DNA from 4 places in the Streptosporangium sp. NPDC004631 genome. Region 3 is predicted to be linked to each of the others. Evidence: riboswitches for the same ligand, from Rfam matches in the RefSeq annotation. Region 3 holds a riboswitch; each other region holds the start of a gene.
What was found. A riboswitch is a leader RNA that binds a small molecule or an ion and turns the genes downstream of it on or off. The one in region 3 is predicted to bind cobalamin.
Positions count from the first base shown of each region.

Region 1 (2,192 bases), on a different contig from region 3:
GTTGTCGCGCAGTTCGAGGAACTCCTCGACGTCGGCGTGCCAGGACTCCAGGTAGACGCAGGCCGCGCCCTTGCGGCGTCCCCCCTGGTTGACCGCGGCGACGCTGGAGTCCAGGGTGCGCAGCCACGGCACGATGCCGTTGGAGTGGCCGTTGGTGCCCCGGATCAGCGAGCCGCGCGAGCGGACGCGGGTCCAGGCGATGCCGATCCCCCCGGCGTACTTCGACAGCCGCGCGACCTGCCCGTACCGGTCGTAGATGGACTCCAGCTCGTCCCTCGGGGAGTCGAGCAGGAAGCAGGACGACAGCTGGGGCCTGCGCGACCCGGAGTTGAACAAGGTGGGCGAGCTGGGCAGGTAGGACAGGGTCGCCATGAGCGCGTACAGCTCGGCGGCCTCCTCGACCGTCTCCGACAGGCCGCAGGCCACCCGGAGGAAGAAGTGCTGGGGGCGCTCCAGGACCTTCCGGGTCTCGGGGTGGCGCAGCAGGTAGCGGTCGTAGACCGTGCGCAGCCCGAAGTACTCGAAGCGGGCGTCGGCGTCCGGTGCCACCAGCGCGTCGAGCACGGCGGCGTTGGCGGTCACGAACGCGGCCAGCCCGTCCTGGACGAGCCCGGCCGCGTGGGTCGCGGCGACGGACTCGGAGAAGGTGCGGACCCCGTTCCCGGCCGCCTCGTCGGCGATCAGCTCGGCCAGCAGTCCGGCGGCCACCCTGGAGTTCTCCGGGTCGGTGATCACCCGGGCCGCGGCCTCCTCGATGGCCAACCGGCGGTCTGCCGGGTTCCGCCCGATCTCCTCGGCGACGTCGACCAAGGTCTGTGTCACGTGCTACCCCTCGCGCGTTCGTATTCCCCGCACGGCTCTCAACCGGAAGGGACGCACGCGTCACAGACGGTTCCGGGCACGCCGGACCGCCTCGCTCCGCGGGCCCTCCCACGAGGCCCTGGACCAATCACGTCACCGGCAGGTTTTCGGACTCGCGGGCGCCTGGCGCATGCCTACTGGCCGTCGCTTCCCAGGCAGACCTCACCCAGTGCTTCATGACGGCGGTCGTTCCCGCTCACCGCTGCGGGGCAGTCCCGGACTTTCACCGGGTTCCCTCTTACCTCGCCCCGATGGGCGAACCAGCAACGACCAGGATCCTACATCTAGTGCCGCCCGACGCAACTACCCCAACAACTTGTGTCGATAGACCTCATTAATCCAAGCTCGTTGAGCACTCCCCGGGTACGGCGGGTCTCGGTGACGAGCCACTGACGAAAATCGTCGCCGCTCAGGTAGACCCGGTTCCAGCCGTTGGCCGCGCAGACGGCCTGCCAGCGGGGCGAGGCGTCGATCCGGTCGCACAGGGCGAGGGCCTCCTCCCGGTCCCCGGCGCTCATGCCGCGCGGGCCGAGCAGCCCGCACCAGTCGGTGTACTCCAGCCGGACCTCCCGCTCCATCAGCGTCGGCGCGTCGATCCCCTCGATCCGCTCGGCGGAGGAGACCACCAGCGGCCGCACGCGGCCCGCGGCGATGTCCGGCATGAAGGAGCGCGCCGACCCCAGGATCGCGGCCACCCGGCCCTCGTAGAGCGCCTCGGCGGCCTCTGCTCCGCCGGAGTATCCCGCGTAGTCGAGCAGCCGGACGTCCACCCCCAGGCACCTGCCGATCATGCCGTAGAGCACGTGGTCGGAGCCCCCCTCCAGCCGTCCGCCCACCATCATCTCGGCCGGGTTGCGGCGGAGCACCGCGGCGAAGTCCTCGAAGCTGCGCAGCAGGGAGTGCGCCGGGACGACCAGGGCGGCCCAGTCGCCGACCAGCCGGGCCAGCGGGGTGGTGGCCTCCGTCACGGAGTCGGCGTTGGCGATCTCCGCCCCGGCCACCATCGGCATGCCGGTGAGGAGCAGCCTGCCCTCGCGCGCGAACGCGCCCCGGGTGGCGGTGAACGCGCTCAGCGCGGCCACCCCCACGTTGCCCGGGTAGTTGCTCACCTCGACCGCCCGCGCCAGTCCCTCCCCGCGCAGGACCGCGGCCAGCGCGCGGGCGGTCCGGTCCCAGCCCTGCCCCCGCCCCGCGGGCGCGACGATGGTGAGCCGGCCCGCCGGCGCCGCGCCGGAGTCGCCCGCCCTGCCGCAGCCGCCGGCGGCCATGACCCCCAGCGCGAGCGCAAGGAACCGCCTACGGTACATAAGCGTCCTTCCGCCGAGATCCCC
Region 1 covers NZ_JBSGCR010000015.1:47,309-49,500, reverse strand. Annotated here, with positions in the region: gene ACWEF2_RS17240 (ribonucleoside-diphosphate reductase subunit alpha) at 1-822, opposite strand, end outside; cobalamin riboswitch at 943-1,141, opposite strand; gene ACWEF2_RS17235 (Bug family tripartite tricarboxylate transporter substrate binding protein) at 1,146-2,168, opposite strand.
Region 1: linked by a shared signal. The riboswitch ahead of ACWEF2_RS17240 (ribonucleoside-diphosphate reductase subunit alpha) and the one ahead of metE (5-methyltetrahydropteroyltriglutamate--homocysteine S-methyltransferase) in region 3 are both predicted to bind cobalamin.

Region 2 (2,192 bases), on a different contig from region 3:
TCGGTCACTTAGCTGTTCGTGGCCTTCTGGACGGCGTCGCCGACCTGCTTGGCGAGGTCCACGACGCGCGGACCCCAGCGGGAGGCGACGTCGTCGTCAAGGGCGACGACCCGGTCGTTCTTGATCGCGGAAAGCCTGGACCAGCCGGGGCGCTTGGCGAGGGTCTCCCTGGACTGGCCGCAGCACTTGGTGTCGGCCAGGAAGACGAGGTCGGGGTCGGCCTTGGCGACGAACTCGGCGGAGAGCTTGGGGTAGCCGCCGGCCGCCTCGGGAGCCTTGTCGGCGATGTTGGTCAGGCCGAACAGCCCGTAGATCTGGCCGATGAAAGTGGTAGACGTAGCCGAATAAGGGGTTTTGTCCAGCTCATGATAGTAGGTGAGGTTCTTGCCCTTGGGTGCGGCGGCAGCGAGTTCCTCGATCTGCTTCTTCATCCCGGCGACGAGCTCGGTGGACCTGGCCTTGTTGCCGGTGGCCGCTCCGAGGTCGGTGATCTGGTCATAGGCCTCGTCGAGCCTGCCGGCCGCGGGCTCCAGCAGCACCGGGACGTTGAGCTTGCCCAGCTTGGCGACGACGCCGTCGGTGTCGTTGGAGAGCACGATCAAGTCGGGCTTCCTGGCGATGATCGCCTCCACGTTCGGCTGGAAGCCGGACAGGTCGCTCCTGGGGGCCTCGGCCGGATGGTTGGACTGGTCGTCCACCGCGATGACCTGGGGACCCGCGCCCACGGCGAAGAGGCTCTCGGTGGCGGAGGGGGACAGGGAGACGATCCGTTCGGGCCTGCTCGGGATCACGACCGGGCCGTTGCCCGCCTGGACCGTGACGGGGAAACCCGGCGCGACGGTGGCGGCGGGGGTGGCCGAGCTCACGGACGCGGTGGAGTTCTGACCGCACCCGGCCAGGGCCAGCAGGCCGAGGAGCGCGCCGGCGAAGACGGTACGTACGGGCCTCACGCGAGGTCCTTTCAGTCACCGGAGCAGGGGACCCGCGAAAGGGACGGATCACCCTTTTCCACGAGGGTTGACGACGTCGGCGCGGCGGCAGGCGACCTGGCTCGATCCAAAGGATCATGACAGTTGCGGGACAGCGCCGGACTCACACCGGACTTCGCTACACGCTGCGCGTCAGACAAACGTTATCAATCCCGCAGAACAGCCGGACGTCAAGGGTTTGCCTCCGGATTTCTCCCGGCCCGCCTCTGCGCGGGGGCGAGTGACCAACCTCGCGCGAAGGTGTGGCCGGTGCCGATGAGCGGGGCACGGGCCGGTGGGCGTTCCCCGCACGGGCCGGTGTGCGTTCCCCTCCGCGGCCCTAACCGAGTTGCCGCTCCGCGGTGGCGATGATCTCCTGCAGGCGCAGGCCGTGCGCGGCGTCGAGCGGATGACCGCCACCGCGCTCCACGGTCTCGGCGAACTCGGCGAGCATCACGGTGAAGACGTCGGGACCGAGCCGGTCGCTGTTGATCGACTCCCGGCCGAGCCGGCCGTAGACCTCCACGTGGGAGGGGGGTGTCTCACCCGGCACGCTCATGCACAGCGACGCCTCGCTGACCGCGCCGGTCTCGTGCTCCAGCAGCAGGCCGACCCAGCCCCTCGGGTTGCCGTGGGCGCGGACCGAGGTGACCCGGCCGAGCGCGGCGTCCAGCATGTCGATCATGTGCGGGCCGACGTCGAGGATCGCGCCGCGCTCCAGCCGCCACGGGGTGGCGAAGTCACCGCCGAGCATGGAGCCGGAGACGTTGGCCGCGTGCCCGCCGAACGGCTCGACGGCCGACACCCTGGCCAGGAACGCCCGGGTGGCCTCCGAGTAGCGCCAGGTGAGAACCATCTGGGAGGGCACCCCGGCCTCGCCGACCGCCTCGGCCAGCCGCCTGGCTCCGTCCAGGTCGGCCGCGAGTGGCTTCTCCAGCAGCAGCGCCTTGCCCGCCTTGGCCGCGAGCACGCCGAGCTCGGCCTGTACGGCGGGCGGCACCGAGAACGCGACCGCCTCGCAGTTGTCGAACAGCTCCTCGATCCGCTCGAAGACGGGGACACCGAATCTGGCGGCGACCTCGGGGCGCCGCGCCCACACACCCACCAGGCGCGTGTCGGGCCCGGCTGCCAGGATCGGCGCGTGCACCATCTCCGCCCACGGCCCCGCGCCCACCAAGCCCACAGATATCGTCACCGCCTCAGCTTCTCACGATCTCTTGACGC
Region 2 covers NZ_JBSGCR010000010.1:207,062-209,253, forward strand. Annotated here, with positions in the region: gene ACWEF2_RS13545 (ABC transporter substrate-binding protein) at 9-950, opposite strand; cobalamin riboswitch at 1,019-1,169, opposite strand; gene ACWEF2_RS13550 (Gfo/Idh/MocA family protein) at 1,309-2,163, opposite strand.
Region 2: linked by a shared signal. The riboswitch ahead of ACWEF2_RS13545 (ABC transporter substrate-binding protein) and the one ahead of metE (5-methyltetrahydropteroyltriglutamate--homocysteine S-methyltransferase) in region 3 are both predicted to bind cobalamin.

Region 3 (2,192 bases):
GGGCAGCAGCGGCAGTTCCAGCGCCGCCCGCTGAAGCGAGGCCCGTTCGGTGTGTCCGGCCCGCGCCGTCCCCTCTCCCAGGGTCTCCAGCCGTGCCCGCACCCGCGCGTTCACCGGGGGGCGCGCCGCCGCGGCGGGTACGACCGCCTCCGGCCCCTCCCGCAGCGCGCGGCCGATCGCCACGACCTCCGCCACCTTCTGCCGGGCGAACGCCAGCCCCTCGGGCAGCCCCTCCTCCCGATCCAGGTCGAGCGGGACGTGCATCAACGAGCACGAGGTGGAGACCACCACCTCCCCGGCCAGTCCGAGCAGCGCGGCGCAGGTGGACAGCGCGGTGGGCAGCCTGGTCCGCCACACGTTGCGGCCGTCCACCACCCCGGCCACCACGGTCTTGCCCGCCAGTCCCGCGGCCCCGGCGAGGTTGCCGGGACCGGCCACGAAGTCCAGCCCGATGGCCTCGACCCGGGACGCCGCGAGCACCGGCAGCGCCTCGCCGATCTCGCCGAAGTAGGTGGCCACCAGCAGCCGGGGGCGGTGGCTGAGCCCGCCGAGGTGATCGTAGGCGCGGGCGAGGGCCTTCAACTCCTCAACGGACCTGTCTCCGGCCAGCGCGGGCTCGTCGAGCTGCACCTCGGTGACTCCGGCGGAGGCCAGCCGCTCCAGCAGTTCGGCGTAGACGTCCAGCAGGTCGTCCAGGAGCAGCAGCGGTGAGAAGCCGGCCTCCCCGCCGGCCTCGCCGGTCTCCGCGGGGGATCCGGTGGCGGGCCCGGCCGTGGTCTCGGCGGTTGACTTGGCCAGCAGCAGGTAGCTGAGCGGGCCGACCAGCACCGGCCTGGTCTCGATGCCCAGCTCCCTGGCCTCGCCGTACTCGGTCAGCGGCTTCTTCCAGTCGAGCCGGAACCGGGTGTCGGGGCCGAGCTCGGGCGCCAGGTAGTGGTAGTTCGTGTCGAACCACTTGGTCATCTCCAGAGGCGCGATGCCCTGGGTGCCGCGCGCCATCGCGAAGTAGCGGTCGAGGCCGTCGAGCCCGGCGAAGCGGGCGGGGACTGCGCCGAGCATGACGGTGGTGTCGAGGACGTGATCGTAGAAGGAGAAGGTGTTGGACGGGATGTCGGTCAGCCCCGCGTCGCGGAGATCCGTCCAGGTGCGCTCGCGCAGGTCGCGGCCGACGGCGCGGAGCCGGGAGGCGTCGATCGTGCCGGCCCAGTAGGCCTCGACGGCCTTCTTCAACTCCCGGTCGGGGCCGATCCTGGGGTAGCCGAGAACGGTGGTGCGCTGGTCTCTCATGGGTCCTTTTCCCTCGTGGAACCCGGCCGTGCGCGGGCATGCCGAGGGAAAGGCGATCCCCTCGGCCCTCCCGCGGGGCCATGGACGACCGCGTGCCGGCCGGCACGCGGGCGGTGGCAGGTATTCGGACTCGTGGGCGTCGCACTCGCTCCTACTGGCCGTCGCTTCCCAGGTGGTTGTCCCACCCAGTGCTTGTGTGACGGCGGTCGTTCCCACTCACCGCTGCGGGGCAGTCCCGGAGTCGCACCGGGTTCCCTGTTGCCTCGCCGCTCCGGTGGGGGAGCGGCGAACCAGCCGCACCGGCAGCATAGCCCGGCCCGCTCCGATTTTTTCTCCGACGGACCCCGGCGGATGTCACAGAGGCCGGTTCACGGTGCTGTTCACGTTCACGACGGGCCGGAGAGCCCGGCTCCGTGGCGCCGTCTCACGAGGGGATGGGGACCCGGATCGGGGTGAGTCCTTCGGGGGCCCTGCCCGGATAGACGCCGGACAGCATCGTGGCCACGGTGTAGAGATGCCAGCCCTGGGCGGGCCTCTTGAGCACCGGGTCGGCGAACAGTCTGCGGACCTCGTCGGGGGCGACGATGGGGGCCAGCAGGTCGAGATGACCGAGGACGTGGTCGCGGAGCACCGCCGTCAGCGTCTCGTCGGGGCCGGTCCGCCAGCTCCAGCCTCCGCCGGTCTTCGGCGCCGTCAGGAAGCCGGGCCTGCGCTGCCAGGGGTAGTAGCGCCTGCCCACGGTGAACCGCCACGGCTTTCCCTCGATCGGAACGTTCCTGAGCGAGGGGGCGAGACCTGTGGTGAGCCGGTGGATGACCTCCTCGGACAGCCGCCAGGTCTGGTCCAGGCCCAGCGCCGCCCGCACCACCCGGTTGTCGAGGAACGGCCAGATCGGGTCGCCCCGG
Region 3 covers NZ_JBSGCR010000008.1:191,259-193,450, reverse strand. Annotated here, with positions in the region: gene metE (5-methyltetrahydropteroyltriglutamate--homocysteine S-methyltransferase) at 1-1,287, opposite strand, end outside; cobalamin riboswitch at 1,386-1,598, opposite strand; gene ACWEF2_RS11425 (asparagine synthase-related protein) at 1,712-2,192, opposite strand, start outside.

Region 4 (2,192 bases), on a different contig from region 3:
GCGCACCAGCGCCTGCAGGGCCATCCCGCACACCGAAAGCCCCGCGCCCACCACGCCGCAGAGCAGGATGCGAGGGACCCGGACGTCCATCACGATCGTCTCCCTGACCGGCGTCCAGGTGGGCTCGGCCAGAGGCGCGTACAGCCGGTGCAGCAGGACGGCCCACACCTCACCGAGCGGCAGGCGCACCGAGCCGACCGCGATCCCTGCCGTGGCGGCCATCGCCACGGCGACCGCGAGCGCCGCCAGGACCAGCGTGTACGGCACACGCCCGCGGCCACCGGCGGCCGTGACCGTCGGCGCCCGGAAGGTGGCGATCTTGGTCACGCGAAGCGGTCCGGGTGGATCTGACGGGCCAGCGACTCCACACCGGAGGGCACCCGCACGCCGAGCACCGCCGACGACAGCGGCAGCACCGCGAACCGCCGGTTTTTGATCGCGGGTACGTCCTTGAGCGCCGGGTTGGCGAGCAGGAACCTCTTCTTGCCCTCCAGGGGCTCGTCGCCGTAGTCATAGATGACGATCACGTCGGGTGCCCGCTCCGCGACCTGCTCGAAGGAGACGTCTCCGAAGGACTTGGGAAGGTCGCCGAACAGGTTCGTCCCACCGGCCAGCTTGATCATCTCGTTGCCGATACCGGCTCCGCCCGCGGTGAAAGCGGTCTTTTCGCCGCTGTCGTAGACGAACACCTTGACCGGGCCGGCCCCGTCGATCTTCTTCTTGACGCCGTCCAGCACACCGCGCATCGCGGTGATCTGCCGCTCGGCGCGGTCGGGCACACCGAAGATCCCGCCGATCGCCCGGATCTCGTCCTCGGCCCGGGTCACGGTCACCGGGCCGGTCGGGCATCCTTCGACGTTGACGTGGGAGTTGATCCCGGCCCTGGCCAGGACGGCCCGGCCGCGCCCCTCTTTCTCGTCGAAGGCGCTGTTGAACCCGCCGTAGACGAAGTCGGGCTCGACCGACAGCAGCGCCTCGTAGGAGGGGTACTCCTTGGCGAGCACCTTGATCCCCCTGTAGGCGGCCCCGTACTCGGGAAGGATCCTGTCGTCGAGGTAGGCGGTCGCCACCATCGACTTCTCCAGCCCCAGGGCGAGCATGATCTCGGTGGCGTGCTGGTTGAGCGCCACCGCCCGCCGCGGTGGCCTCTGGAAGGTGGTCGTCACGCCGCAGTTGGTCACGGTGAGGGGGAAGCCCGCGACGGCCGAACCGGCGGAGGACGAGCTCGCGGCAGGAGAGGCGCCGGGGTGCGTGCCGGCGCCGCAGCCGGTCACCAGCGGGGCGGAGGCGAGGAGCAGGAGGAGGGGAAGCGAGCGTCGGCTCGTCATGAACGGGGTCCTTTCACCCACGGGCTGAACCCGATGAGCGGGGCGAGGGGCCGGATCACCGAAGGAGGCTCATGACGCGCGCAGCCCGAAGGACCTCATGCCGGATGGGCGACATGGCGATCACCGTTCCTCTCTTGGGGAGATCCGCCCCAATTTCTACGAGGAGGCGACCGCGTGAGTCTCCTGGCTCTCGGGTCGACGCTCGTCCCGGCCTTCCCACCCGATCATCCGGGCAGTGGCCTGTTCGGGATCCGCTCACCGATCACAGTGGCGGGACCGCACCGGATTCACACCGGTTTCCTCGATCCGCCGTCGCCTACCCCCACATCGTCTCACAGGCAAAGAGAGGATCACAGGCGGCCAAAACCACGAATTCCATACTCCCGCCGGAGAACCCCGCCGACGTCGACCTCCGGGTCCGCGCCCCGGCCGGGTCTCCTCGTCTCGTCATACGGCCTCGCGCTCCGCCGCCTCCGAGTCCGTACCGCGGGCGCGGAGGGCGAACAGGACGGTCAGCGCGCCCGGCGCGACACCGCCGCGCCACAGGGGACCCGGCCCTCGGATCCGATAGGGGCTCCACGCCTACCGACGGGGATCATTCATATCCGATCGTGCATGATTATCCAACTAAGTGCCAATCAGATGCTAAATATCTGAATTGACCTCATTGAGATCGCCTCGATGGCAAAGGTACTGTCTGGGCATGTCTCCCAGCGGTTATCCCCCCACCACGGAATCACTGGAAGCAGCGCCTGTGACGCTGGCAGGTCTCGTCCACGCCCTGCTCCGCGATGACCCTGATCAAGACATACAGGTCGCGATCGATCACGTGGCCGCGTCGACGCGGCTCAGCGAGGAGACGCT
Region 4 covers NZ_JBSGCR010000007.1:217,737-219,928, reverse strand. Annotated here, with positions in the region: gene ACWEF2_RS10125 (FecCD family ABC transporter permease) at 1-327, opposite strand, end outside; gene ACWEF2_RS10120 (ABC transporter substrate-binding protein) at 324-1,328, opposite strand; cobalamin riboswitch at 1,485-1,673, opposite strand; gene ACWEF2_RS10115 (helix-turn-helix domain-containing protein) at 2,083-2,192, shown strand, end outside.
Region 4: linked by a shared signal. The riboswitch ahead of ACWEF2_RS10120 (ABC transporter substrate-binding protein) and the one ahead of metE (5-methyltetrahydropteroyltriglutamate--homocysteine S-methyltransferase) in region 3 are both predicted to bind cobalamin.